DNA from 3 places in the Delftia sp. WSY_16 genome. Region 1 is predicted to be linked to each of the others. Evidence: predicted binding sites of a transcription regulator. Region 1 holds the regulator's gene; each other region holds the start of a gene.

Region 1 (9,594 bases):
AAATGTCTACCGCCTGCAGATCATGAATGCCACCGAGCAGGCCCAGCGCTACCGCATCAGCGCCCATGGCCTCGACGGGCTGGAGCTGGCGTCCGAGCAGGAGGTCGAGGTCGGCCCGGCCGAGACGCGCGGCATTGCGGCGCGGCTGCAGATTCCCTACGGTTCCGCCGAGCCGGGCTCGCACACCGTATTCTTCGATATCGATGCCGTGCATTCAGGCGCGGGACGCGCGTCCGAAAAGGCCGTCTTCCTGGTGCCCCGGTGATATGTCTGGCCGGCACCGCCCAGGCTGCGCCGGCTGTTTGAAAGAAAGAGGTTATCCATGTCTTCCAGTCCCGCAGTCTCCGCGCCCGCCACGGCCCCTTCGCATCCGGACGCCGGCAAGCCCTGGTGGAAGTTCGCCCATGTCTGGCTCGTGGTGGCCGGCCCGGCCGCCGTCGTGGTGGCTGGCGTGGTCACGGCCGTCATTGCGATCAATGGCGCCGATCCCGTGATCGATCCTGACTATTACCGCAATGGCATCACCATCAACGAGCGTGCCGATGGCGTGCGCGAAGTGCCCAAGAGCCTGGCGCCCGCGGTCACCGGCCGCAACCACGCGGCCACGCCCGCGCAGGACCATCCCACGGACCGCTGAAGGCAGGAAAATGCCGTGCACAAGGCCGCAGTCGCGGCCTTTTTGCATGGTGGATGGCATCTCCAGCATGCGCGAGGGCCAAGGGTTTCCTACAGGCAGTGCAGGGTGCGCAGGGCTTGGCACGGTGCGCGGGCGGCGCGCACAATGAAAGCCACCCCTCGACAGCTCAAGGAGATCGCTGATGTTGGCCCAACGCTGGATGTGGATTGCCTGGCCGGCCTTTCTGGCCGCCGCCGTGATGGAGATGCTGGTATTCGCCTTCGTGGACCCGCTGGAGCTGCACTGGCTCGGCGACCTGGGCTGGTCGCGGCAGGGAATCTACACGCTGGCCTTCTTCGCCTTCTGGGGCGTGACCATGCTGTCCAGCCTCATGACCACCATGCTGGGACGCTCCACGCACGATCTCAACGACGGCGTGGTCTCCGAGCCGGACCCAAATCTGGCCATGCAGGGCCTGGGGCGCGATTGAACCTGCGTGCACTGCAATGGCAATGAACAAGGCCCGCGACAGCGGGCCTTGTTCATTGCCGGGGGGCGGGGCCTTGCGGCCTCACTGGCACTGCTGGCTGTTGACAATGCGCTTGAGCGCGTCCGTGTCCAGGATGCGCAGATGGCGCTGGCGCACCTCGATGATGTTTTCTTCGGCAAACTTCGAGAAGGTGCGGCTCACCGTCTCCAGCTTCAGGCCAAGGTAGCTGCCGATTTCCTCGCGCGTCATGCGCAGCACCAGTTCCGACTTGGAAAAGCCCCGGGCGTGCAGGCGCTGCACCAGGTTGAGCACGAAGGCGGCCAGGCGCTCCTCGGCACGCATGCTGCCCAGCAGCAGCATCACGCCATGCTCGCGCACGATCTCGCGGCTCATGACCTTGTGCACATGGTTTTGCAGGGCCGTGACCTCGCGCGACAGGTCCTCCAGCTTGTCGAAGGGCATGACGCAGACCTCGGCGTCTTCCAGCGCGACCGCATCGCAGGTGTGGTGGTCGTTGACGATGCCATCCAGGCCGATGATCTCGCCGGCCATCTGAAAGCCCGTGACCTGGTCGCGCCCGTCCTCGGTGGCCACGCAGGTCTTGAAGAAGCCCGTGCGGATGGCGTACAGCGAGGTGAAGGACTCACCGTTGCGAAACAGCAGGCCGCCGCGCTTGACCTTGCGGCGCGTGGCCACGATGTCGTCGATGCGCTGCATCTGCTCGGCATCCAGGCCCATGGGCATGCACAGCTCGCGCAGGTTGCAATTGGAACAGGATGCTTTGATGGTCTGAAGGTTCATGGAGTAAACATCAGCGGCGCAGCAGTGCGCCGGCGGTGACCTCGTGGATGGCGATGAGTTGGATCAAATTGTCGCAGCACTGCCGCGAACAACTCTTGATATGAGTCAAGGACGCGGCCAATGGGCTGCGGCACAGTGGACGACATTAGAGGAAAAAACCCATGACCGCTGTCACCCCAGAGCTGCTGCGTCGCTTCGACGTACCGGGGCCCCGATACACCTCGTTCCCCACGGCCGATCGTTTCGTGGAGGCTTTCGGTGCTGAAGACTATATCCTGGCACTTGAGCACCGCAAATCGAGTACCGCAGCGCGGGCCATGCCTTTGTCGCTGTATGTGCATGTGCCGTTCTGCGAGTCGCTGTGCTACTACTGCGCCTGCAACAAGATCGTGACGCGCCACCACGATCGCGCGGCCGTCTACCTGGACTACCTGGCGCGCGAGATGGCCTTGCACACGGCCCATTGCGGCAAGGGCCAGGCCGTCAGCCAGCTGCACCTGGGCGGCGGCACGCCCACCTTCTTCTCGGACGATGAACTGCGCACGCTGATGGCCCTGCTGCGCGAGCATTTCAAGCTGGAGCCGGGCGGCGAATACTCCATCGAGGTCGATCCGCGCACCGTCAGCGTCGAACGCCTGGCCGTGCTCAAGGAACTGGGCTTCAACCGCCTGAGCTTCGGCGTGCAGGACTTCGACGAACAGGTGCAGATCGCCGTGCACCGCGTGCAGCCGGCCGAGCAGGTGTTCGCGCTGGTGGCAGCGGCACGGCAGCTGGGCTTTGCCTCCATCAACGTGGACCTGATCTACGGCCTGCCCAAGCAGACGCCCGAGTCCTTCGAGCGCACGCTGGCCCAGGTCAATGCGCTGCGGCCCGACCGCATCGCGCTCTATGCCTATGCCCACCTGCCCGAGCGCTTCAAGCCGCAGCGGCGCATCGCGGCCGAGGACCTGCCCCAGGGCGCCGACAAGCTGGCCATGCTCTCGCGCTCCATCGCGGCCTTCATGGACGGCGGCTATGTCTACGTCGGCATGGACCACTTCGCCTTGCCCGAGGACGCGCTGGCCGTGGCCAAGCGCCAGGGCCGGCTGCATCGCAACTTCCAGGGCTACAGCACCCAGCCCGACTGCGACCTGATTGCGCTGGGCGTGTCGGCCATCGGCAAGGTGGGGGCCAGCTACAGCCAGAACGCCAAGACGCTGGAGGAGTACTACGACGCCATCGACGCCGGCCACCTGCCCGTGGTGCGCGGCCTGGCACTGTCGCGCGATGATCTGGTGCGGCGCGCCGTCATCATGGCCATCATGTGCCAGGGCGCCGTGCTGTTCGAGCCCATGGAGCAGGCCTGGCTGCTGGGCTTTCGCGAGTACTTCGCCCCCGAGCTGGCGGCGCTTCAGGACCTGCAGGCCAAGGGGCTGGTGCAGATCAGCGACGAGGGATTCCAGGTCACGCCCATGGGCTGGTACTTCGTGCGTGGCGTGGCCATGCTGTTTGACCGATATCTGCAGGCCGACAAGAACCGGGCGCGGTTTTCGAGGATCATCTAGGCCCCATGCTGTTGTCGCTGCTCTGGACCGCTTTGATCATGGGGCTCGTCGGCGGGCCCCATTGCCTTGCCATGTGCGCCGCGCCCTGCGGCGTGGTCACGGGCGGGGCGGGGCAGGGCACGGTACAGGGTGGTGGGCAGGTGGTCGCCGTCCATGGACTGCAAAGCCGGCTGTGGCTGCGCACGGCGCTGTTCCATAGCGGGCGGCTGGCCGGCTATGCCAGCCTGGGCGCTGCCTCGGCGCTGGCCATGGAAAGCCTGTCCTGGCTCACCAGCCAGACCACGGCGCTGCAGCCGTTCTGGACGCTGACCCATGTCGCCGTGATGGCCTGGGGCCTGGCCATGATGGTGCAGGCCCGCCAGCCCGCCTGGCTGGAGTCTGCGGGCCGCGCCGCCTGGCGGCGCGTGCAGCCCTGGGTGTCCGCCCCTGGCGGCACGCTGGCGGCGGGCTATGCCTGGGCGCTCATGCCTTGCGGACTGCTGTATTCGGCCGTGCTGGTCGCCGCGCTCAGCGGCGGCCCGTTGCAGGGCGCGCTGGCCATGGCGGCCTTTGGCGTGGGCAGCGGGCTGTGGCTGGTGGCCGGCCCCTGGCTGTGGCGGCTGGGCCGCCAGCGCCTGAACGGCCTGCGTGCCGAATGGGGCACGCGGCTGGCCGGCCTGATGCTGGTGGGCGTGGCCGTGTGGGCGCTTTGGATGGACCTGATCTACAAGCCCAGTCTCTGGTGCCGATGAACAACAGCGGGGGACAGACTTGGTCCTGAGGGTCGCGGATTGCCTGCAAGGCCCTCAGAACTGGAGATAATGCCCGAATCATCGGCTTACATTTGCCGATTCCTTCAGCCTCGGGGCCGTTGCCGCGCGTGAACCATTCCGTCCTCATCGATATCCGAGACCTCCGTCCGGGCATGTTTGTCCAGCTCGATGTTGGATGGCTGAACCATCCCTTTCCGGTCAGCAGCTTCAAGATCACCTCCAGCGCACAGATCCAGACCCTGAAATCCCTGGGCCTGGAGGCGGTGCGCTGCGTTCCGCACAAAAGCGACGCCTGGCCGGCCGAGGTGCGCACTCCGCCGCCGCAGCCGCTGCCCGCTGTGGCGGCCGCTGCAGCCGAACCCGCCGAGGAACCTGCACCGGCAGCGCCGCTGCTGCTGTCCGTGCCCAACTGGCGCGGCCGGCTGGAGGACTGCAATGCGCGCTTTCAGAAGGTGGAGCGTGGCTATGTGGCCATCGAAACCACCCTTGCCAGCGCGCCCGAGCAGGCGCGCATGCCCACCGAAGCCCTGGTCGACGGCTGCCTGGCCGAACTGGCCGGCCCGCAGGACGTGGCGATTCACCTCCTGTCCGATGGCGTGGGCAGCAACCAGAGCGTGCACGCCGTCAACGTGACCGTGCTCGGCCTGCTGCTGGGCCGGGCCCTGGGCCTGGAGGCTGTGCTGCTGCGCGACCTGGGCCTGGCGGCGCTGCTGCACGATGCCGGCAAGCCGGTGGCCGGCGCCGAAGGCATGCACGGCCTGGCCCTGGAGTCTTCCGTGCCCGACGCGCTGCGCGACCGCTACGAGCGCCATGTGGGTGAATCGGTGGCCATCGCCATGCGCATGGGCCTGTCGGCCCAGGTCACCACCGCCATCGCACAGCACCATGAGTGGGCCGACGGCACGGGATTCCCGCTGAGCCTGGTGGCCGAGGACATGGAGCTCACGGGCCAGATCCTGGCCCTGGTCAACACCTATGACCGCCTGTGCAATCCCGGCGATGCGCAGACGCCGCACACGCCGCACGAGGCGCTGTCCATGCTGTTCAGCCGGCTGCGCGACAAGTTCGCCGCGCCCGTGCTCAATGGCTTCATCCGCATGATGGGCGTGTTCCCGCCGGGCTCGGTGGTGGAGCTGACCGATGGGCGCCATGCCATGGTCATGTCCGTCAATGCATCACGGCCGCTCAAGCCTTCGGTGATGGTCCATGACGCCAGCGTGCCGGCCGCCCAGGCGCCCGTGCTGGCGCTGGAGCTGTTTCCCGCGCTGGGCATACGCCGGGGCGTGGCTCCTGCGCAGTTGCCGCGCGACGCGCTGGACTATCTGTCGCCGCGCCGGCGTGTCTGCTATTACTTTGAACGGGCGGTGGAATTGGATCCGCCGAAGGTGGCGTCTTGAACAAGCAAGCGCTCAACCGCGCCTGGCCCCGCCTGCTCGATGCACTGCAGGAGGCGCTGTGGCTGATCGATGCCCGCAGCCTGAAGGTGCTGCGCGCCAACGCCGCCAGCGAATCCGTCACCGGCTATGAGACCGATGCCGCCGTGGGACTGCCCGTGCAGGTGCTGGCCGCCACGCCGCAGCAGCAGGCGTTCTGGAGCGACCCCTTCAACTGGCAGGCCGGCGCCCAGTTCATTTCCGAGGTGCGCCGTGCCGACGGCCAGCTGGCGCCCGTGGAGATGCGCGTGCGCGCGCTCGACGGCGAGGTGCTCCTGGTCAGCATGCTGGACCGGCGCGAGCAGGCGCTGCACGAGGCCGAATTCGAAAGCCTGCTGGGCGAGTTGCGCGCCACGCTGGAGTCGGCGGCCGACGCCATCCTGGTGTGCGATCCCGATGGCCGCATCCGCGCCTTCAACCACCGATTCGCCACGCTCTGGGGCATCCCCGAGGCGTTGCTGGTACGCCGCAACGACGCGGCCATCCTCGATCACCTGGCCGGCCAGGTGCGCGATGCCGAGTCCTACGCGCAGCAGTTGAAGCTGCTGTCGGCCCAGCCCCTGATGGAAGCGTCCGACGTACTGGACCTGCGCGACGGCCGCATCCTGGAGCGCCGCGCCGTGCCCCAGCTGCGCCGGGGCCTGCCCATGGGGCGCATTTTCTCCTTCCGCGACATCACGGCCGAGGCCCAGACCCAGGCGGGCCTGGAGCTGGCTGCGCGGGTCTTCGAGTCCAGCCTGGACGGCATCTTCATCGCCGATGGCCACATGGACGTGGCACGTACCAACCCGGCCTGCGAACGCTTGCTGGGCGGCATGCCCGTGCAGGGCCGCACGGTGGAATCGCTGTTCGAAGCCACCGAAGACCCATCCGACACGCTGGGCGACCTGGCCCGCATACAGTGGCATCAAGGCGGCTTCTGGGAGGGCGACCTGTGGCTGCGCCAGGCCGGCGGTGCGCGCTGCGCCGTGCGCCTGTCCTGGGTGCCGCTGCGCAATGCGCAGGGCGACGTGGTGCAGAGCATCGGCTTCATGCGCGACCTCACCCAGCAGCGCGTGGCACAGCAGCGCATCGAACAGCTGGCCTACAGCGACGCGCTCACCGGCCTGCCCAACCGGCTCAATCTCACGGAGCGCGTGGATGCGGCCATCGAGGCCGCACGCGCAGGCGGCACGGTGTTCAGCATCCTGTTCATCGACCTGGACCGCTTCAAGATCATCAACGACTCGCTGGGCCACCAGTTCGGCGACCGAGTGCTCAAGCTGGTCGCACAGCGCCTGAGCGACTGCATGCGGCCCGTGGACATCCTGTGCCGCCTGGGCGGCGACGAGTTCGTGCTCTACCTGCACGGCTGCAACGCCGAGCTGGCTGCCGCGGTGGCCAGGCGCATCCTGCAGGAGATGGAGCGGCCCTTCCTGCTCGACGGCCTGGGTTTTTCCGTGCAGTGCAGCATCGGCGTGGCTCAGTACCCGGCCGACGGCCTCACGCTGGACGAGCTGATCCGCCAGGCCGACACGGCCATGTACCGCGTCAAGGAGCGGGGCCGGGGCCATTTCAGCTTCTACCAGCCGCAAATGAGCGCGGGCCTGCTGTCGCGCATGAAGCTGGAGCATGCCATGCGCCAGGCGCTGGAGCATGGCCGCATGGCCGTGTACTTCCAGCCCCAGGTGCACATCGACAGCGACCGCATCGTCGCGGCCGAGGCGCTGCTGCGCTGGACCGACCCCGAATTCGGCGTGGTCTCGCCCGGTGTCTTCATCCCGCTGGCCGAGGAGTCGGGCTACATCGTCACGCTGGGCGCCTGGGTCATGGAGCAGGCGGTGCAGGAGGCTGCGCGCTGGCAGAAGCAGGGCATGCCGATCAAGGTGTCGGTCAACGTCTCGGCGCTGGAATTTCGCCAGTCGGGCTTTGTCGAGCGCGTGACCGAGCTGCTGCGCCGCTATGGCCTGGAGCCCCATCTGCTGGAGCTGGAGCTGACCGAAAGCATCCTGCTGCAGGATGCACAGGACATGGCGCTGCGCGTATGCCAGATCGCCGATCTGGGCGTGGGCATGGTGATTGACGACTTCGGCACCGGCTACTCCAACCTGGCCTACCTGAAGAAGCTGCCCATCTCCAAGATCAAGATCGACCAGAGCTTCGTGCGCGGCCTGCCCAGCGACGAGGGCGACCAGGCCATCGTCGGCGCCATTATCAGCCTGGGTCTGGCGCTGGGCGTGGAGATCGTGGCCGAGGGCGTGGAAACGCACGAGCAGCTGACGGCCATCCACCGCATGCAGGGCCACTACTTCCAGGGCTTTCTGTGCGCGCCGGGCCTGCCGCGCGAGCAATTCGGCGAATGCCTGCAAGCCCAGCGCGCCGGCATCGGCGCCATCGCCTACCGGCAGAGAATGGCCCAGGTGGCAAGCGCTCAGCTGCCCGCGCTCAAGCCCTTCCAGAGCATGTAGGCCGCCAGGCCGAACAGCAGCGTGGCGAAGATCCGCTTGAGCTGGGCCACGGGCAGCCGGTGCGCGGCCCGCGCGCCCAGCGGCGCGGTCAGCACGCTGCAGCAGGCCAGGGCCAGCAGGGCCGGCAGCCACAGGTAGCCCAGCGAATATTCGGGGCGTCCCGCATCACCGGCGCCTGTGAAGATCAGGCCTGCCGCATTCACCACGGCAATCGGAAAGCCCAGCGCCGCGCTGGTGCCCACGGCCATGTGCATGGGCACCGAGCAGCGCATCATGAAGGGCACGCTGATGAAGGCTCCGCCTGCCCCCACCAGCCCCGAGATGAAGCCCAGGCCCGTGCCGGCACCGTACAGCCCCAGTGGCCCCGGCAGGGCGCGCGTGGCCGTGGGCTGGCTGTTGCTGCGCAGCATGCGCAGCGCCATGTAGCCGATGAACACGCCAAAGAACAGCGCCAGGTACTTGCCACGCAGCAGTGCGAAGACTCCCAGGCTGGCCAGCAGCCCGCCCGTGATGATGCCCGGCGCCAGGCTGCGCACGATGTCCCAGCGCACGGCGCCGCGACCGTGGTGGGCGCGCAGGCTGGAGATCGAGGTGAACACGATGGTGGCCATGGCCGTGGCGATCGCCATCTTCACGGACAGGTCCGGGCCGACCCCGCGCTTGTCGAGAAAGTAGGTCAGAAACGGCACAAGCACCATGCCGCCGCCCACTCCCAGCAGGCCGGCCAGGAAACCGGAGCACAGGCCCAGCAGGGCCAGTTCGAGAAACAGCAGATCAGGCATGCGGCGGCAGATCGGTAGTGGAGGGGCGGGCAACAAAAAACCCGGCGCACCGTGGAGGTGCGCCGGGTTGGAATCAGGTGTCTGCAAAGACCACCGGGCCGTCATCCTGAACCGGGGTTCAGGGGGGCAAGGGCAGCCAGACGTTGGGTTCATCTGACGCGAGACGATCACGCTCGAATGGCAATGTACCAAGCCCGGGCTCATAGAGCATTGGTCCAAGGAACTATAAAGCCCGGCGGGTTTGCAGACGCCTCCATTCTAAGGCCGTTGATCAGGCCCGCGATCAAGTTCTTTGAACGGCATGGGCTTTTCATTGACATGGGCGATGCAATGAAAACAGCCTCCGAAGAGGCTGTCGTGCGGGGCAAGGAAAGGCAGCGGCGGCCCAGGCTCAGATCAGCCGCGCATCGCCCTCCAGGGCCTGGTCCAGGCGCAGCACCAGTTGCTCGGCAAGGGCCTGCTGGCGCGCACGCTCGGCCAGCTCCTCGGGGCTGGGCTCGGGCGGCTGGGATGGGGCGTTGTGCTGGGAAGCGGCCTCGTCATGCAGGGACTGCATCTCGGCCTGGGCCGTGGCCATGGCGCTTTCCTGGGCTTCGCGGTCCAGCACGTCGAAGGCCATGTTCAGCGCGGACAGCACGGCCACGCGCTCGCGGGAGCGGACCTTGCCGCTGTCGCGGATGCGGGTCATGGCCGTGTCCACACGGCGCACGGCTTCGAGCAGACGCTCTT
Region 2 (9,594 bases), on a different contig from region 1:
TCCAGATGCTCGATGTGGCCGCGCAGGTCATGCTGCAGCTGGGCAAAGCCCTGCACCACCAGATCGATCTCGTCGTGCTGGCCGCGCCGGGTCCGCTCCAGCACCAGTGGCCGCGACAGCTCGTTGGGCTTGAGGCTGGCCGCAAAGCCTGCAATCTGCTGTAGCGGCTGGCGAAGTTCGCGGCGCATCACCCAGGCCACCATCAGGCAGACCAGGGCCGTGAACAGCGCATAACCCAGCAGCACACGCAGCGTGGAGTCGCGCAGCACCTCCAGGTAGTGGCCCCGGTTTTCCCAGACCTGCAACTCGCCCAGCGGCAGGCTGGACTGGCTGTGCCTGGGCGCCGCAATGGCCATGGACACGGCGGGAGCCTGGCCATCCCTGGGCTCGCCGGCCTCGTACATCTCGCCCGTGGAGGTGACGCGCAGCTGCACATGGCCGACCAGGGGCAACCGGCCCAGCCACTGCACCTGCTCGTGCACCAGGGCAGGCTCTATATCCCACAGCGCTGCCGACAGCGAGATCATGCTGTTGGTCACCACCGTCTCCATGGAACGGCGAAACTCCTGCTGCCCCTTGCGGTACTCCCACCAGGCGTGGGCACCGCCGAACACCAGCATGCAGGCCACGGCCAGCAGCATGATGCGCACAATCAGCAAGGAGGCGATCGAACGGAAGCGGGGCATGGAAGGCGCTCAGCGCAGCAGGTGCTTCAACTCGAATCCGTAGCGCCGCAGCCGGGGATTGAGGTGCTTGCTGTAGCTGCGAAAGTCCAGCGGAGCCAGGGGCGCGCTGATCCTGTGCTCGTAGCGGTCGATCTGGGACTTGTCCAGCAAGGCGAACATGGGCCGCACCTGCTCCAGCCCTTCGGTGGCGAAATCGCTGCCGTGCGCATAGTCGTACAGCATGACCAGGGCCCAGGCGCCCGTGAGGAAATGGCCGCCCGCCAACGCGCTCAGCTCGCCCGTGCGCAGCGCCGTCATGGCGGCGGCCGATGAATTGATGGCACTGAAGAAGGCATCGTGCCCGGGCGCTCCCCCGCGCGCGCGCCAGGCCTGCATGGCGCCAAAGGCCATCTCGTCGTTGCCGGCCCATACCAGGCGCACTTCGGGATAGCGCTGGAACAGCACGGCCGCCTGCTGCTCGGCGCGTTCGCGGCGCCATTCGCCAAAGACTTCCTGCTGCAGCACCACGTCACCGGCCTCGGCCGCTGCGCGGCGCATGCCGGCATTGCGCTCCACCGACGAGGGCGTGGAGCGGTCGCCGGCAATGGCCACCATGTGCAGCCGGCCATCGGCCGCACGCGCGTGGCCCGACGCCCGCGCGGCGGCGAACAGGGCCTTGGCCGTGAGGTAGCCGGCCTCTTCGGCGCCCGGCTCCAGGCTGCCCAGCCAGTGGCGATAGCGCTCTCGCGCCACGCCGGTCTGGCCGCGCAATGTCTCGGGCACGCCACTGAAGGCCATGAAGCTGTCTATGCCTGCCGCCTCCAGCGTGCGCAGGATTTCGGGCGCCACGCTGTAGTCGTTGGTGAACATCACGTAGCGGGGCCGCTGCGCCTTGGGCAGGGCCGCGATCTGCCGCGCGATCTCGATGGGGCGCAGGTGGTCGCGCTGCGCATAGCGCACCTGCAGCTGCATGCCCAGGCTGCTGGCCGCGTCCTGCATGGCCTCGCTGACCGTGGTCCAGTAGCGCTCGTCGGACCGGCCGGGGTTGATGAAGACCACGCTTTGCGCGGCGGCAGCGGCCGATTGCGCCACCACGCCCATCACCCACGCCATGCGCAGCGCCCACGGCAAGACGCCCCGGTGGAGGAATCCACCGGGGCGTCCCGAAGCGGGAGCAGCAGCAATCATCTGCCGCGCAGCTCTGGATCAGGCGCGCTCTGCCACCCAGGCCTGCACGGCGGCCAGCGCGGCCGGCAGGCCCGCTGCATCCGTGCCACCGGCCATGGCCATGTCGGGCTTGCCGCCGCCCTTGCCGCCGACCTGGCTGGCCACGAAGTTCACCAGCTCGCCAGCCTTGATGCGCGAGGTCTCGGCCTTGGTCACGCCGGCAGCCAGCTGCACCTTGTCGCCATCGACCGCCGCCAGCACGATGGCGGCGGCGCCCAGCTTGTCCTTGAGCTTGTCCATAGTCTCGCGCAGGGTCTTGGCATCGGCGCCTTCCAGCCTGGCGGCCAGCACCTTGATGCCCTTGACGTCGACGGCCTGACCGGCCAGTTCGTCGCCCTGGCTGGAAGCGAGCTTGCCCTTGAGCGCAGCCACTTCCTTCTCCAGCGCACGGATCTGCTCCAGCGCGCCGCCGATGCGGGTGTTCAGCTCGGCCGTCGGCGCCTTCAGCGCAGCGGCCGCCTGGTCCACCGTGGATTCCAGCGATTGCAGGTAGGCCAGCGCGTTCTCGCCGGTCACCGCCTCGATGCGGCGCACGCCAGCGGCCACGCCGCCTTCGCCCACCACCTTGAACAGGCCGATGTCGCCTGTGCGCTGCACGTGGGTGCCGCCGCACAGCTCGCGGCTGGTGCCGATGTCCAGCACGCGCACGGAGTCGCCGTACTTCTCGCCGAACAGCATCATGGCGCCCGTGGCCTTGGCCGATTCGATGTCCATCACCCGCGCGTCGGTGGGCGTGTTGGCCAGGATCTCGGCGTTCACGCGGCGCTCGATCTCGCGGATCTCGGCAGCGGTCACGGACTGGTTGTGGGCAAAGTCGAAGCGCGTGCGCTCGGCGTTGACCAGCGAGCCCTTTTGCTGCACGTGGTCGCCCAGCACTTCGCGCAGGGCCTTGTGCATGATGTGCGTGACCGAGTGGTTGCGCATGGTGGCGGCACGCAGCTGCGTGTCCACCTCGGCCTGCACGGCATCGCCCACCTTCAGGCTGCCGGACTCCAGCACGCCATGGTGGCCGAACACATCGGCCTTGATCTTGAGCGTGTCCTCGACCGCGAAGCGCGCGCCTGCGGTGCTGATCACGCCCTGGTCGCCCACCTGGCCGCCGGACTCGGCGTAGAAGGGCGTGGTGTCGAGCACGACCACGCCGCTCTGGCCGGCCTTGAGTTCCTGCACGGCGCTGCCTTCGGCATACAGCGCGACCACCTTGGCGGCCTCGGCCAGCTTCTGGTAGCCGGTGAAGGCATTGGCCTGGCCCGTGTACTCGAGGGCGCGGTCCATCTTGAACTTGCCAGCCGCGCGGGCCTTGTTCTTCTGTTCTTCCATGGCGGCCTGAAAGCCTGCCTCGTCCACGCCCAGGCCACGCTCGCGGCAGACGTCGTTGGTCAGGTCCAGCGGGAAGCCGTAGGTGTCGTGCAGCTTGAAGGCCACGTCGCCGGGCAGCACCTTGGCGCCACCGGCCAGCGCCGCATCCAGGATTTCCATGCCGTTGGCCAGGGTCTCGAAGAAGCGTTCTTCCTCGACCTTGAGCACTTCGGTGATGCGCGCTTCCTGCTCGCGGATCTTGGGATAGGCGTCGCCCATCACGGCCACGAGGTCCTTGACCAGCTTGTGGAAGAACGGCGTCTTCTGGCCCAGCTTGTAGCCGTGGCGGATGGCGCGGCGCACGATGCGGCGCTGCACGTAGCCGCGGCCTTCGTTGGACGGGATCACGCCGTCGGCCACCAGGAAGGAGGTGGCGCGGATGTGGTCGGCAATGACCTTGAGCGACGGGGTCTCGAGGTCGGCAATATGCGTCTCGCGCGCAGCCGCCTTGATCAGTGCCTGGAACAGGTCGATCTCGTAGTTGCTGTGCACATGCTGCAGGATGGCGGCCAGGCGCTCCAGGCCCATGCCGGTATCCACGCAGGGGGCGGGCAGCGGCTTGACGTTGCCCTGTTCGTCCATGTCGAACTGCATGAACACGTTGTTCCAGATCTCGATGAAGCGGTCGCCGTCTTCGTCAGGGCTGCCCGGAGGGCCGCCGGCCACGTGCGCGCCGTGGTCGTAGAAGATTTCCGAGCAGGGGCCGCAGGGGCCGGTGTCGGCCATCATCCAGAAGTTGTCGCTCTTGTAGCGGCCGCCCTTGTTGTCGCCGATGCGGATCACGCGCTCGGGCGGCAGGCCGATTTCCTTGGTCCAGATGTCGTAGGCCTCGTCGTCCTCGGCGTAGACCGTGGCCAGCAGGCGCTCCTTGGGCAGCTTGTAGACCTCGGTCAGCAGTTCCCAGGCCCACTTGAGCGACTCGCGCTTGAAGTAGTCGCCAAAGGACCAGTTGCCCAGCATCTCGAAGAAGGTGTGGTGGCGGGCGGTGTAGCCCACGTTTTCCAGGTCGTTGTGCTTGCCGCCTGCGCGCAGGCAGGTCTGCACCGAAGTGGCGCGCGTGTAGGGGCGCTTGTCGGTACCCAGGAACACGTCCTTGAACTGGACCATGCCCGAGTTGGTGAACATCAGCGTCGGGTCGTTGCCGGGCACCAGGGGGCTCGACTCCACGATGGTGTGGCCCTTGGATGCAAAAAAGTCCAGAAAGCTCTTGCGAATGTCGGCAACGGTGAAAGTGGGTGTGCTCATGGTGTCTAGGAGTTCGGAGCGCGCACGCGGGGCGCTGTCCCTGGCGGGAGGGTGTCCCGTCGGGACCAACGCGCATTATAGGTTTGCCCCATCGTCGCGGCAGCGAGCCCTGCCCGTCCCTCCATCACGCACGTGGCCAAAGAAGGCCTCTCCTCCCATCTGCCCGCCCTTGAGCACGATCTCCAGCCCGTCACTGGCCGGATCGCTGACATGTGCGCGCAACAGCGGCGCGCGACTGGCCGCCGGTTGCGCCGCTGGGCTTTGCACGCGGGCCGCGCCGGCTGCAGCTGTGGGTGGCTCCCCATCTGGGCCGCAGGGCCGAGATTCTCGCGCTGGAGAAATGGCGGGTGCAGGAGATGGGCGAAATGAGGGAAATGGGCGGCACAGGCGATATCGCCGTTCCCTGATCCCGCTCAGCCCGTGCGCCGTCGGTGCCCTGGATAATCGCCAGCCGCAACCACAGCAAGCACACCATGCCGCAACCACCGACACCCGAGCCTCATTCCGCCGAACCGGCCCAACCAGGCAAAAGCCGCATCGTGCCCTGGCTCATCGGCCTGCCCGTGGCTTTCTTCGGTGTGCTCATGCTGGCCGGGCAGCTGCTGTCCACGCCCGAAGGCGAGGCGCGCTGGGTGGAGCGCGAAACCATCAAGATCTGCCGCAAGGAAACCGCCAGGCCGGAGGCCGAGCGCAAGACGCGGCAGTTTGAATCGGTGCAGGACTGCGACAGGCTCGAATTCGACTTCAAGCAGCGCTACGGTGAAAACCCCTGAGGCGGAGCCGCAACGGAAAATGCCCCCACGCTCCCCTGCTTCGCAAGGTCCGCTGCCCCCCAGGGGGCCAGCTTTTTGCCTTGGGGCGGCCCGGCGACAAAAAAGGCCGGCAGAGCCGGCCTTTGGCTTGCAAGGGCCCGTTCAGTCGCGCGTCTCGATGGCCCGGTTGATGCCCAGCGCCGCCAGCGTGCACAGCGCGCCCGACAGCAGATAGATGCCCAGCGCCACCAGTCCGAAGCGCGAGGACACGCCCAGCGCCACCAGCGGGGCAAAGGCCGCGCCGACCAGCCAGGCCATGTCCGAGGACAGGGCCGCGCCCGTATAGCGATAGCGCGAGGGGAAGTTGGCCGTCACCGTGCCTGCCGCCTGCCCGTAGGACAGGCCCAGCAGGATGAAGCCGACGATGATGAACACGTTGTTGCCCGTGGTGCCGCTGCCCAGCAGCCAGGGAGCCACAAAGCTGAAGATGCCGATCAGGCAGGCCATGGTGCCCAGCGTGTTGCGCCGCCCCACCCGGTCGGCCAGCCAGCCCGAAACCATGATGGCGCCGGCCGCACAGAAGGCGCCAACGATCTGCACGCCCAGCACATGGTTCACCGACTGGTCCGAATACAGCGAGATCCAGGACAGCGGGAAGATGGTCACCAGGTGGAAGAGCGCAAAGCTGGCAAGGGCTGCAAAGGCGCCGATGACCACGTTGCGGCCCTCGTCGCGCATCAGCGGCACCACGCCCATGGGCTCCAGCTCGCGCTGCGCCAGCAGCTCGGTGTAGGACTGGCCCACCACCAGGCGCAACCGGGCAAACAGTGCCACCACGTTGATGGCAAAGGCCACGCAGAAGGGATAGCGCCAGCCCCAGCTGAGGAACTCGTCGGCATCCACATGGGCATAGATGAAGGCAAACAGGCCTGCCGCCAGCACAAAGCCCAGCGGCGCACCCAGCTGCCCGATCATCGAATACCAGCCCCGCCGGTTCTGGGGCGCCGACATGGCCAGCAGCGACGGCAGGCCGTCCCAGGAGCCGCCCAGTGCAATGCCCTGGCCGATGCGCAGCAGCGCCAGCACGATGATGGCGTTCACGCCCGCCTGCTGGTAGCTGGGCAGGAAGGCCATGCCCACCGTACACACGCCCAGCAGGAAGAGCGCCAGCGTCAGCTTGGTCGCCCGGCCCCAGCGCCGCTGCACGGCCATGGACAGCGCCGTGCCCAACGGCCGCGCCACGAAGGCCAGCGCGAAGATGCCGAACGACATCAACGTGCCGTCAAGCTTGGAAAGATAGGGGAACAGCAGTGCCGGGAAGACCAGCACGCAGGCGATGCCGAACACGAAGAAGTCGAAGTACTCCGAGGATCGCCCCAGGATCACGCCGACGGCGATCTCGTTGGGCGTGACATCTTCGTGGGTGTCGGCGCGGGACAGAGATTCCTTGCTTTCGTAGCTTCCGTTGGGGAAGCTTGCAGTTGTGTCGAGGCCGCTCATAGATGGATGCTCCTTGTCTCGTCTCACTGACAGCTCCGTTCTACGCCCTCGCTTGATCTGGCGCAAGGCGGTTTCACCTCGACCGGACTTGGTGTTTTTCCTGCTGCGCGCGGCCGAAAAATGCGGCCTCCGGATCGCCGGGACCTCGCTGCCTGCCCCGCCAGGTAGCAGAAAGTTCCCGGCTTCTCCTTGACGTTGGACAAAATGTCCAATGGACAAATTTATACTTCGTAATACATTTGCCCGGATCTTGTAATCCGCGTTTCTATGTAAACGCGCTCTTGTTGCGCCCCTAGCATGCTAAAAATCAAGGAACTCCGTGGGCCTGCGTGGCTCACCGCGGCCGCTTTGACAGCCAGTCTCACTGGCTGCAGCAAAGCCGTCGTGCTCAACCCGGCCGGCGATATCGCCGCGCAGCAAGGCAACCTGGTGGTCACGGCCACCTTGCTGATGCTGATCATCATCATCCCGGTGATCATCCTCACGCTGCTGTTCGCCTGGAAATACCGCCAGTCGAACACCGAGGCCCACTACGACCCCGAATGGCACCACTCCACCACGCTGGAGCTGGTGATCTGGTCCGTGCCGCTGATGATCATCATCGCGCTGGGCGCCATCACCTGGATCAGCACCCACAAGCTCGACCCCTACCGCCCGCTGGACCGCGTCTCGGCCTCCAAGCCCTTGAGCACCGATGTCAAGCCGCTGGAAGTGCAGGTCGTGGCCATGGACTGGAAGTGGCTGTTCTTCATCCCTGAAAAGGGCATCGCCACCGTCAACGAGCTGGCCGCTCCCGTGGATCGTCCCATCCACTTCAAGCTGACCGCCACCTCGACGATGAACGCCTTCTACGTGCCTGACCTGGCCGGCATGATCTATGCCATGCCCGGCATGCAGACCGAGCTGAACGCAGTGATCAACAAGACCGGTGTGTTCCACGGCCTGGCATCGCACTACAGCGGCGCCGGCTTCTCGGGCATGACGTTCAAGTTCCACGGCCTCAGCGACGAGGAATTCGAGCAGTGGGTTGCCAAGGCCAAGTCCGAAGGCAAGGCCCTGAACCGCGACACCTACCTGAATCTGGTCAAGCCCAGCGAGCGCAACCCGGTCGAGCGCTTCGCCACCGTGGACGAAGGCCTGTACGACAAGGTGCTCAACCGCTGCGTCGAGGAAGGCAAGATGTGCATGCACCACATGATGGCCATCGATGCCGCAGGCGGTGAAGCCTATCTCAAGGCCGTGGGCATGAACCTGCCCCAGGATGTGTGCACGGTGCAAAACGCCGACCGCGTCGTGGCCTTCCTGGACCAGCGCGACGGCTCGGCCGCCAGCGCACAGCAATAAGCAGATAGCGGAAGCGGACGACGGCCAGCCCGCCGCCCGTTCCAAAACGACCTAAGAGACTCGATATGTCTGAACATACCTCCCCGGCACAGGCCCACTGGCTGCTGGGACGCATCACCTGGGACTCCATCCCGATGGCGCATGAGCCCATCGTGCTGGTGACCTTCATCGCCGTGGTGCTCGGCGGCCTCGGCGTGCTGGGCCTTCTCACCAAGTTCCGCCTGTGGGGCCCGCTGTGGCGCGACTGGCTGTGCAGCATCGACCACAAGAAGATCGGCATCATGTACATGATCCTCGGTCTGGTCATGCTGCTGCGCGGCTTCGCAGATGCGCTGATGATGCGCCTGCAGCAGGCCATGGCCTTCGGCGACAACCTGGGCTACCTGCCTCCGCACCACTACGACCAGATCTTCACCGCCCACGGCGTGATCATGATCTTCTTCGTGGCCATGCCCTTCGTGACCGGCCTGATGAACTACCTGGTGCCGCTGCAGATCGGCGCCCGCGACGTGTCCTTCCCGTTCCTGAACAACTTCAGCTTCTGGATGACCACGGGCGGCGCCGTGCTGGTGATGATCTCGCTGTTCCTGGGCGAGTTCTCCACCTCCGGCTGGCTGGCCCTGTCCAACCTGGGGGCGCAGAACCCGGGGGTGGGGCTTGACTACTACATCTGGGGATTGCAGGTGGCCGGTGTCGGCACCACGCTGTCGGGCATCAACCTGATCGTGACCATCATCAAGATGCGCGCACCCGGCATGAACCTGATGAAGATGCCCGTCTTCACCTGGACTGCCCTGTGCACCAACGCGCTGATCGTGGCCTCGTTCCCCATCCTGACCGCAGCCCTGGTGCTGATGTCGCTGGACCGCTACGTCGGCACGAACTTCTTCACGAACGACCTGGGCGGCAACCCCATGCTGTACGTGAACCTGATCTGGATCTGGGGCCACCCCGAGGTCTACATCCTGATCCTGCCGTGCTTCGGCATCTTCTCCGAGATCGTCTCGACCTTCAGCCGCAAGCGCCTGTTCGGCTACACCTCCATGGTGTACGCGACGGTGTGTATCACCATCCTGTCCTACCTGGTGTGGCTGCACCACTTCTTCACCATGGGCTCGGGCGCCAGCGTGAACACGTTCTTCGGCATCACGACGATGATCATTTCGATCCCGACAGGCGCCAAGATCTTCAACTGGCTGTTCACCATGTACCGCGGCCGCATCCGCTTCACCGTGCCGATGCTGTGGACCGTGGGCTTCATGTGCACCTTCGCCATCGGCGGCATGACCGGCGTGCTGCTGGCCGTTCCCCCGGCCGACTTCGTGCTGCACAACAGCCTGTTCCTGATCGCCCACTTCCACAACGTGATCATCGGCGGCGTGGTGTTCGGCGTGTTCGCCGGCATCAACTTCTGGTTCCCCAAGGCCTTCGGCTACAAGCTCGACGAGTTCTGGGGCAAGTGCTCGTTCTGGTTCTGGCTGGTCGGCTTCTGGGTGGCCTTC
Region 3 (9,594 bases), on a different contig from region 1:
TCAGCGGCCCCAGCTGCTCGGCCATGGCCTCGTCGCTGGCAGCGGACAGCGCATAGACCGTGCCCATGGCACTGACGGCCACTTCGCGCGCAGCCATGCCGGGCACCAGGGCGATGGCGATCTGCCAGTTGAAGCCGATCGGCGCCAGGACCACCTCCAGCCAGCCGCCGATGCGGCCTGCAAAGCTGTAGCGGATGGCCGCTTCGGTGACGCCATCGGGCGGCGCCGGGTAGCTGGCCAGGAACCACAGCACGATGCTCACGGTCAGGATGATGCCGCCGACGCGGCGCAGGAAGATCATGGCGCGCTCGTACAGGCCCAGGGCCAGGCTGCGCGGGCTGGGCCAGCGGTAGGAGGGCAGCTCCATCAGCAGCGGCGTGGGGCCGGCGCTGCGGCCCACCAGCTTGGCCACGCCGGCCACGGCCATGGCACTGGCGATGCCGGCCACGTACAGCGCGAACAGCACCAGGCCCTGCAGGTTGAAGATGCCGCCCACCGTGCGCTCGGGAATGAAGGCGCTGATCAGCAGCGCATAGACCGGCAGGCGCGCCGAGCAGGTCATCAGCGGCGCGATCATGATGGTCACCAGGCGGTCGCGCCAGCTGGTGATGGAGCGCGTGGCCATGATGCCGGGCACGGCGCAGGCGAAGCTGGACAGCAGCGGAATGAAGGAGCGGCCCGACAGGCCGACCTTGCCCATGATGCGGTCCAGCAAAAAGGCGGCACGCGGCAGGTAGCCCGAATCCTCGAGTGCAAGGATGAACAGGAACAGGATCAGGATCTGCGGCAGGAAGACCAGCACGGCGCCCGTGCCGGCGATCACGCCATCGGCCAGCAGGCTGCGCAGCGCGCCTTCAGGCATGTGCTCGTTGACCAGGGCCGAGACGGCCGAAACGCCGCCCTCGATGCCATCCATCAGCGGCTGTGCCCAGCTGAACACGGCCTGGAACATCAGGAACAGCGTGGCCGCCAGCAGCAGCATGCCCCACAGCGGGTGCAGCACCACGGCGTCGATGCGGTCGTCGCGCCGGGTATCCACCACGGGCTCCTTGACGCAGTCGGCCATGATGCGGGCCACCTGCTGGTGCAGGGCCAGCACCTGCTCGCGCGCATCGCCCGGGCGGGCCGAGGCCTGCAGCTGCGGCGCCGCCAGGGCGCGGGCTTCGGGGCCGTCCAGCCATTGCAGCAGTTCGCGCGCGCCGTCCTGGCGCACGCCCACCGTGGACAGCACGGGCATGCCCAGGGCGCGTGACAGCGCCTCGCGGTCGATATCGATGCCCTGGCGCCTGGCCATGTCGCTCATGTTGAGCACCAGCAGCATGGGCAGGCCCAGGCGCTGGGCCTCCAGCACCAGGCGCAGGTTCAGGCGCAGATGGGTGGCGTCGGTGACGCAGACCAGCAGTTCGGGCGGCGCCTCGCGCGCATGGCGACCCGAGACGATGTCGCGCGTGATGCGCTCATCCTCGCTGTGCGCATGCAGGCTGTAGGTGCCCGGCAGGTCCAGCACGCGCACGCGCCGGCCGCTGGCCGTGCTCAGCCAGCCTTCCTTGCGCTCAACGGTCACGCCCGCGTAGTTGGCCACCTTCTGGCGTGCGCCGGTCAGCAGGTTGAACAGCGCCGTCTTGCCGCAGTTGGGATTGCCCAGCAGGGCCAGGCGCAGTGCGGAATCACCGCTGCCGCCGCCGCCCTGGGCAGGCTGCAGCGGCTGAATGAGTTTGGGAGAGGACGACGCGCTCATGCCACCGCCTCCGGCGCCACGCGCACCAGGGCCGCCTCATGGCGGCGCAAAGCGAACGTGGTCTGGCCCACGCGCACGGCCAGCGGGTCGTCGCCCGGAAAGCCCGCGGCCAGGATGCGCACGGGCTCGCCGGGCAGAAAGCCGATCTCCATGAGCCGCAGCAGCAGTTCCTGCTCGCTGGCATCGCGTGCGGCATGGAGCTCGACCACGCGCGCCGATACCTGGCGGGGCAGGGCATCAAGGGTGATGGCCGTGGTGGCAGCAACGGCGGCAACGGCAGCAGAGGAGGACATGGGAGGCGCGGACAGCGTGGACGGAGCTGCAGCGTCCGTCGCGGGGTTCATCGAATGCATGGCGTGTTGTATCAATTGATTTTTATTCTCATTTTGATTTTGATCGAACCCGGGCGGCGGGACCGCGCATGGTATCGGAGTGCGGGACAGGGTTTTGCGTTCCCGGCTTTGCCCCCGGGCGGGCCCAGGCGAGCGGCGCGCGGCACAATGGCGGCCGACGCCGACACGGCCTTTGCGCACTCCCCTCCCCACGCCATGACCCATCCCTGCCTGAGCTGCGGCGCCTGCTGCGCATCGTTTCGCGTGGACTTTTCCGTGCACGAGTCGCAGGCGCAGGGCGGCCGCGTGCCAGCCGGGCTGGCCGAGGAAGTCACCGACCACACCTGCCGCATGCGCGGAACCGACTGGGCGCGTCCCCGCTGCGCGGCCCTGGTCGGCAAGGTGGGCGAGAAGGCCCATTGCGGCATCTATGAATGGCGCCCCTCGCCCTGCCGCGAGTTCGCCGCCGGCAGCGATGCCTGCAACCGCGTGCGCGTGCGCCATGGCATGCAGGCGCTGGACAGCGGCCTGCTCTAGCAGCCTGCCAGGCGCCACCAGCCGTCATTCCACCGGCAGCCCCGCCAGCTGTCCCTTGAATTCCTGCAGCGAGAAATGCGTGTGCACCTGGCGCACGCCGGGCAGCCGGTGCAGGCGGCTGAGCAGCAGATCGGAATAGGCGTCGAGATCGCGCGCCACGACGACCAGCAGGAAGTCCTCCGGCCCCGAGATGCCGTGGAACATCACGACCTCGGGAATTGCGCAGACCGCTTCCTGGAAATGGCGCGAGGACTCCTCGTTCTGGTGGTCTATGCCCACCATCACGAAGGCCAGCACGCCAAAGCCTATGGCGCGCCGGCTCAGCGCGGCGTGGTAGCCGGTGATCACGCCCTCGTCCTCCAGCCGCTTGATGCGCCGCCATGACGGTGACTGCGACAAATGCACACGCTGCGCCAGCTCACCCGAGGTCAGCCGCGCGTTGTCCTGCAGGGCGCGGATCAGCAGCCGGTCCGTTCTGTCGATGTCGATTGGCATAAACCACCTATGAATTCATGTTTCACAGAATAACTTATCCAAGATCAAGTCGATTTAGGGATAACTACTAAACGCCCCGCGAAGGCCGTCCATAGCATCCGCCTCCGAAGCCCCCCACAGCAACGGAGACAACAACCCATGCCAGCCTTCGAAGACATCGTCCAGCGCGAAGCCGGACTCAAACAGCAGCTGTCCGCCGGACAGATGACCATGATCGCCATCGGCGGTGCCGTCGGCACCGGCCTGTTCCTGGGCAGCGGCTTTGCCATCGGCTTTGCCGGGCCCAGCGTGCTGATCAGCTATGCCATCGGCGCAGTGATCTCGCTGCTGCTCATGGGCTGCCTGGCCGAGATGACGGTGGCCCACCCGACCTCGGGCTCGTTCGGCGCCTATGCCGAGCACTACATCAGCCCGATGGCCGGCTTCATGGTCCGCTATGCCTACTGGGCCTGCGTGGTGCTGGCCGTGGGCACCGAGGTGACGGCCGTGGGCCTGTACATGGGCTACTGGTTCCCCGAGGTGCCGCGCTGGGCCTGGGTGGTGATCTTCTCGGGCGCGCTCATCGGCGTGAACATGATGAGCGTCAAGGCCTTCGGCGCCGTGGAGTACAGCTTCTCCATGATCAAGATCATCGCCATCGCGGCCTTCATCGTGGTCGGCGCCTGGGTGGTGTTCGGCGCCCGTCCGGACGGCGTGGGCTTTGCCAACTACGTCAACAACGGCGGCTTCTTCCCCAACGGCCTGTGGGGAACCTGGGTGGGCGTGATCATCGCCATCTTCAGCTACCTGAGCATCGAGATGATCGCGGTGGCCGCCGGCGAGGCCAAGGACCCGCAGCGCGCCGTCACCAGCGCCTTCCGCTCCACCATGGTGCGCCTGGTGGTGTTCTACCTGGCCACGATCGCGCTGATGCTGGCCATCGTGCCGTGGTCGGCCGCCGGCAAGGAGGGCAGCCCCTTCGTCAAGGTGATGGAGATCATCGGCCTGCCCGGCGCGGCCAGCGTGGTCAATTTCGTGGTGCTGGTGGCCGCCCTGTCGGCCATGAACAGCCAGCTGTACATCACCACCCGCATGATGTTCAGCCTCTCGCGCGCCGGCCATGCGCCCGCCGTGCTGGGCCGCGTGAACTCGCGCGGCGTGCCGCTGCCGGCGCTGCTGCTGTCGTGCCTGGGCATTGCCGTGGCCACCCTGTTCAACATCATCAATCCCGAGCAGTCCTTCATGCTGATGATGGCCGTGGCCATGTTCGGCGCCATGTTCACGTGGTTCATGATTTTCGTGACCCACCTGTTCTTCCGCATCCACTGGGTGCGCCAGGGCAACAAGCCGCTGGCCTTTCGCATGTGGGGCTTTCCGGTGCTGACGCTGCTGGGCGCGGCGCTGATGCTGGCCGCCCTGGTGTCCACGCTGTTCACCGACGTATTCCGCCTGACCGTGCTCACGGGCCTGCCCTTTTTGCTGCTGCTGGCCGCCGTCTACGCCATCTGGTATCGCCGGCCGGCCGGCCAGCCCTCCCCTCAGACCCCAACCTCAACCCAGACCCCAACATCCACCCAAGCCCAGGTTCCCGCCCGGTGACATCCGGCCTCGCGTTTCTCTCTCTGCCTTAGACACATGACGACTCTTGCCCCCCTCGATACCGCCCGCGCCTCGATGTTCAGCCACGTCCCTCCCTACCCCGGTGATCCCATCCTGTCGCTGATGGAGGCCTTCCAGCAGGACCCACGCGCCGACAAGGTCAGCCTGAGCATCGGCCTGTATTTCGACGAGGCCGGCCGCCTGCCCGTGCTGGACTGCGTGCGCCAGGCTGGCGATGCCCTGGCCCGCGAGCAAAGCCCCAGCGGCTACCTGCCCATCGAAGGCATAGCCCCCTACCGCCAGCTGGTGCAGGACCTGGTGTTCGGCGCCGGTCATGAGGCCGTGCGCAGTCAGCGCATCGCCACCGTGCAGACCCTGGGCGGCTCGGGCGCGCTCAAGCTGGGCGCGGACTTCATCCAGCACTATTTCCCCGACGCCGAGGTCTGGCTCAGCGATCCCACCTGGGACAACCACCTGGCCATCTTCCAGGGCGCGGGACTGCGCACCCACAGCTATCCCTACTACGACGCGGCCACGGGCAGCCTGCGCTTCGACGCCATGCTGCAGACGCTACGCGAACTGCCCTCGGGCAGCGTGGTGCTGCTGCATGCCAGCTGCCACAACCCCACGGGCGTGGACCTGTCGCGCGAGCAGTGGCAGCAACTGATCCCGGTGATCGTGGAGCGCGGCCTGATCCCCTTCGTGGACATGGCCTACCAGGGCTTTGGCGATGGGCTCGATGAAGACGCCTGGTCCGTGCGCGCCCTGGCCGATGCGGGCGCCCAGGCCTTCGTGGCCAATTCGTTTTCCAAGAACTTCTCGCTGTATGGCGAACGCGTGGGCGGCCTCAGCGTGGTCTGCAACGACGCGTCCACGGCCGGCAATGTGCTGGGCCAGCTCAAGGCCACGGTGCGCAGCAACTATTCCTCGCCACCCACCCGTGGCGCACGCCTGGTGCAGCAGGTGCTGGCATCGCCCGAGCTGAGCGCCCAATGGGCGCAGGAGCTGGCGCAGATGCGCGGGCGCATCAAGGACATGCGCGCCCAGCTGCACAGCGCGCTGCAGGAGCGTTTTGGCGAGCGGCGCGACTTCGGCTTCCTGCTGACCCAGCGCGGCATGTTCAGCTACACAGGCATCACCGAGCCCCAGGTCCACCGCCTGCGCGACGAGCATGGCGTGTACCTGATCCGCTCGGGCCGCATGTGCATGTCGGGCCTGTCCGGCGCCAACGTGCAGTACGTGGCCGACGCCATTGCCACGGTGCTGGAGTCGCCGCAATGAGCGGCTGCCCCGTCCATGGCGGCCTGACCGAGCGCATCGTCGCCGAGGAAAGGGCGCAGCTGGATTTCAGCCAGTCCATGAGCTATGGCGACTACCTGCAGCTGGACGCCATCCTGGGCGCACAGCAACTGCTGTCGCCCACGCATGACGAGTTGCTGTTCATCATCCAGCACCAGACCAGCGAGCTGTGGATGAAGCTCATGCTGCACGAGCTGGGCGCCGCCACGGCCGCCGTGGCGGCCGACCGCCATGCAGATGCCTTCAAGATGCTGGCCCGCGTGAGCCGCATCATGGAGCAGCTGGTCGGCGCCTGGTCCGTGCTGGCCACCATGACGCCTACCGAGTACACGGCCATGCGCCCGTATCTCGCCAGCTCCAGCGGCTTCCAGAGCTACCAGTACCGCTGCATCGAGTTCGCGCTAGGCAACAAGAATGCCGCCATGCTCCAGCCCCATGCCCACCGGCCCGATCTGCTGGCCCAGGTGGAGGCGGCATGGCGCTCGCCCTCGCTCTATGACGAGGCCCTGCGCCTGCTGGCACGCCAGGGGTTGGCCATTCCTGCCGGGCACCTGGAACGCGACTGGACCCAGCCCTACACGGCCAGCCCCGAGGTCGAGGCCGCCTGGGCCCAGGTCTACCGCGACCCGCAGTCGCACTGGGACCTGTACCAGCTCGGCGAAAAGCTCGCCGACATCGAGGACGCCTTCCGCCTGTGGCGCTTTCGCCATGTGACCACGGTGGAGCGCGTCATCGGCTTCAAGCGCGGCACGGGCGGCACGGGCGGCGTCAGCTACCTGCGCAAGATGCTGGACGTGGTGCTGTTCCCCGAAATCTGGTCCGTGAGAACGAAACTGTGACCCCTGAGCGGCTTTGCCGCTTCCCCCGCTCTCGCTGCGCGGGCGCGGGACGACACTATCGCTGCGGGGCGGCGCGGCCGGCCTAGGCCCTTGCTCGGCGTCCGCCGATGGGCCGCGCCAAGTTTCCGGCGCAAGAACACCATGCCTTCGCATGTAGTCAAAACACAAGGAAATCCATGAAGCAAATCATCGACGTGGGACTACCGCCGCTCAAGCAGCCCTTCTCCTGGGCCGTCAAGGCCAGCGGCCAGATGCTGTTCACGGCCCACGGCCCCGTGCGGCCCGACGGCAGCATCGACACCGGCCCCATCGAACAGCAGGCGCGCCTGACCTTCACCAACCTGCGCAACGCGCTGCAGGCCGCAGGCGGCACGCTGGCGCATGTGACCCAGGTGCTGATCTACATGACCGACGTGGCCGACATGCCGGCCATCGACGCCGTGTACCGCGAGTTCTTCGAGGCGCCCTATCCCAACCGCTCCAGCATGGGGATTTCGGCGCTGGTGGTGCCGGGCATGAAGCTGGAGATCGTGGCCTACGCCATGCTCCCCTAGAGGCTGTGACGGACATGCCGGCGCCCCGCAATTGCGTTCAATACAGGGGCGGCGTGCGGGACGAGACTGCGTGCCTTGTGCAGTCCTGCGTCCGCGCGAAATCTCATGTCCTCCTCGCTGCTCGCCATGGGCGTCTTCACCCTCGTGGGCGCCATCACGCCCGGCCCCGTCAATGTGCTGGCCCTGCGCCACGGCGCAGCCCGCTCGCGCCTGGTCTCTTCCGCCTATGTGCTGGGCGCCAGCGCCAGCTATGCGACCGTGGTCTGGGTCATGGGCCAGGGCGCACAGTGGCTGCTGCAGACGCTGCCGCAACTGTCTGCGGCCGCACAGTGGCTGTGCGCCGCCTATCTGCTGTGGCTGGCCTGGCGGCTGGCCAACGCGCCTGTGGGCCAGGCCGGTGCGCAGCAGCAGGCCGGATCGCAGCGCCCGCTGCAGGCCCTGCTGCAAGCGCTGTTGCAGGGCACGGCCGTGCAGACGCTCAACCCCAAGGCCTGGCTGGTGGCGCTGGCCGGCGTGGGCCTGTTCGTGCTGCCCCACGCGAATGCGCCGTGGGCGCTGCTGCAGTTTTGCGCCATCTCGCTGCTGGCCTGCCTGGTGGGGGTCGGCAGCTGGGCGCTGCTGGGCCAGCTGCTTTCGGGCTGGCTGCGCACCGAACGCCGCCAGCGCCTGTTCCACCGCCTGCTGGCCCTGCTGCTGGTCGCCAGCGTGGCGGCCATGCTGGCATGATGGCTGGCCGCCATGACTTCAGCCTCTCCCCACCGATTCCACCGCCATCCGGCCGCTCCCTGGGCCGAGCTGCGCGACAGCGCGCGCTCGCCGCATTGCTTTCGGCTGCACATGCATGCCGAGTACTCGATCGGCATCGTGGACGCGGGCCGCACCGTGTTCCACCATGCCCACGGCCCGCAGCCCGTGGAGGCGGGCGGCGTTGTGCTGATCGAGCCCGGCGCCTGGCATGCCTGCAATCCCGACCCCGGCGCGCCATGGTCCTACCGCATGCTGTTTGTCGATGCCGACTGGCTGCACGCGCGGCTGGGCGTGGCCGCGCTGCGCTTTCCCCGGCGCACGCTCACGGATGCGGACATCGCCCGCCTGGTGGATGGCCTGTGCCGCCCCGTCGATGGCGCGGCCGCCGCCGACCGCCTGGCCCTGGGCCTGGAGCACCTGCTGGACCGCTGTGCCCAGCCCGCAGCCTTGCCCCTGCCCGGCGATGCGGCGGCCCTGGCCCCCGCGCTGCAGCGCCTGCATGCAGGACCCGATGCAGGCCTGACCGTGCAGTCCCTGGCCCAGGAATGCGGCATGAGCGCCACGCGCTTCATCCGCCGCTTCAAGGCGGCCACGGGCATGACGCCCGGCAGCTACCGCCTGAACCTGCGCATCAACGGCGCGCGCCGCCTGCTGGCCGCGGGGGCGGCGCTGTCCGATGCGGCCTATGCCATGGGCTTTGCCGACCAGGCCCACCTGCAGCGCGCCTTCAAGGCCCACCATGCGCTGACGCCGGGCTGCTACGCACGCGGAGCCTGAGCCGGACCCTCCCATGGTTTTGCAGCGGCCAGCCCGGGGCCGGCGGTGAAAGCGCAGATACTTACGCCTTCCGCTTTCAGCCCCCAACCGCCGCGCACCATGGCCGCCTTCCAAGACATTCAGCAACGAGAAACCGGCCTGCGCCAGCAGCTGTCCGCCGCCCAGATGGTGATGATCGCCATCGGAGGCGCCATCGGCACCGGCCTTTTCATGGGCAGCGCCTTCGCCATCGGCTTCGCCGGCCCCAGCGTGCTGGTCAGCTACGCCATCGGCGCGCTGATCTCGCTGCTGCTCATGGGCTGCCTGGCCGAGATGACGGTGGCCCATCCGACCTCGGGCTCGTTCGGCGCCTATGCCGAGCACTACATCAGCCCGATGGCCGGCTTCATGGTCCGCTATGCCTACTGGGCCGCCGTGGTGCTGGCCGTGGGCATGGAGGTGACGGCCATAGGCATCTACATGGGCTACTGGTTCCCCGACGTGCCGCGCTGGATCTGGGTGGTGGTGTTCTCGGGCGCGCTGGTGGCCGTCAACGCCAGCAGCGTCAAGGCCTTCGGCCAGGTGGAGTACGGCTTTTCCATGGTCAAGATCATCGCCATCGTGGCCTTCATCCTGATCGGCGCCTGGGTGGTGTTCGGCTCGCAGCCCCAGGGCATCGGCTTTTTCAACTACACGGCCGATGGCGGCTTCTTCCCCAA

What was found. Region 1 encodes FNR, which switches genes on or off when oxygen is low (the NO sensors DNR and NnrR bind a similar motif). Its sites were predicted from a motif close to TTGATNNNNATCAA; they were not measured.
Region 2: cyoA (ubiquinol oxidase subunit II) is a predicted target of FNR. The motif match lies at 6,938-6,951, and genes of this name have one in related genera.
Region 3: ACF8O7_RS08870 (FeoA family protein) is a predicted target of FNR. The motif match lies at 2,125-2,138, and genes of this name have one in related genera.

What each region holds. Positions count from the first base shown of each region.
Region 1 is NZ_JBICKS010000005.1:99,039-108,632, forward strand. Features, by position in the region: gene ccoG (cytochrome c oxidase accessory protein CcoG) at 1-265, shown strand, start outside; gene ACF8O7_RS03555 (FixH family protein) at 323-637, shown strand; gene ACF8O7_RS03560 (hypothetical protein) at 819-1,106, shown strand; gene fnr (fumarate/nitrate reduction transcriptional regulator Fnr) at 1,188-1,907, opposite strand; gene hemN (oxygen-independent coproporphyrinogen III oxidase) at 2,069-3,451, shown strand; gene ACF8O7_RS03575 (sulfite exporter TauE/SafE family protein) at 3,457-4,182, shown strand; gene ACF8O7_RS03580 (HD-GYP domain-containing protein) at 4,356-5,600, shown strand; gene ACF8O7_RS03585 (bifunctional diguanylate cyclase/phosphodiesterase) at 5,597-8,083, shown strand; gene ACF8O7_RS03590 (sulfite exporter TauE/SafE family protein) at 8,047-8,865, opposite strand; gene ACF8O7_RS03595 (cell division protein ZapA) at 9,257-9,594, opposite strand, start outside.
Region 2 is NZ_JBICKS010000040.1:784,331-793,924, forward strand. Features, by position in the region: gene ACF8O7_RS23265 (GGDEF domain-containing protein) at 1-686, opposite strand, end outside; gene ACF8O7_RS23270 (ABC transporter substrate-binding protein) at 696-1,778, opposite strand; gene alaS (alanine--tRNA ligase) at 1,872-4,496, opposite strand; gene ACF8O7_RS23280 (hypothetical protein) at 4,709-4,903, shown strand; gene ACF8O7_RS23285 (hypothetical protein) at 4,970-5,269, shown strand; gene ACF8O7_RS23290 (MFS transporter) at 5,411-6,748, opposite strand; gene cyoA (ubiquinol oxidase subunit II) at 7,046-8,092, shown strand; gene cyoB (cytochrome o ubiquinol oxidase subunit I) at 8,158-9,594, shown strand, end outside.
Region 3 is NZ_JBICKS010000018.1:130,783-140,376, forward strand. Features, by position in the region: gene ACF8O7_RS08865 (ferrous iron transporter B) at 1-1,738, opposite strand, end outside; gene ACF8O7_RS08870 (FeoA family protein) at 1,735-2,091, opposite strand; gene ACF8O7_RS08875 (YkgJ family cysteine cluster protein) at 2,287-2,607, shown strand; gene ACF8O7_RS08880 (Lrp/AsnC family transcriptional regulator) at 2,632-3,102, opposite strand; gene ACF8O7_RS08885 (amino acid permease) at 3,241-4,680, shown strand; gene ACF8O7_RS08890 (amino acid aminotransferase) at 4,756-5,961, shown strand; gene kynA (tryptophan 2,3-dioxygenase) at 5,958-6,818, shown strand; gene ACF8O7_RS08900 (RidA family protein) at 6,995-7,372, shown strand; gene ACF8O7_RS08905 (LysE family translocator) at 7,478-8,098, shown strand; gene ACF8O7_RS08910 (AraC family transcriptional regulator) at 8,111-8,896, shown strand; gene ACF8O7_RS08915 (amino acid permease) at 8,996-9,594, shown strand, end outside.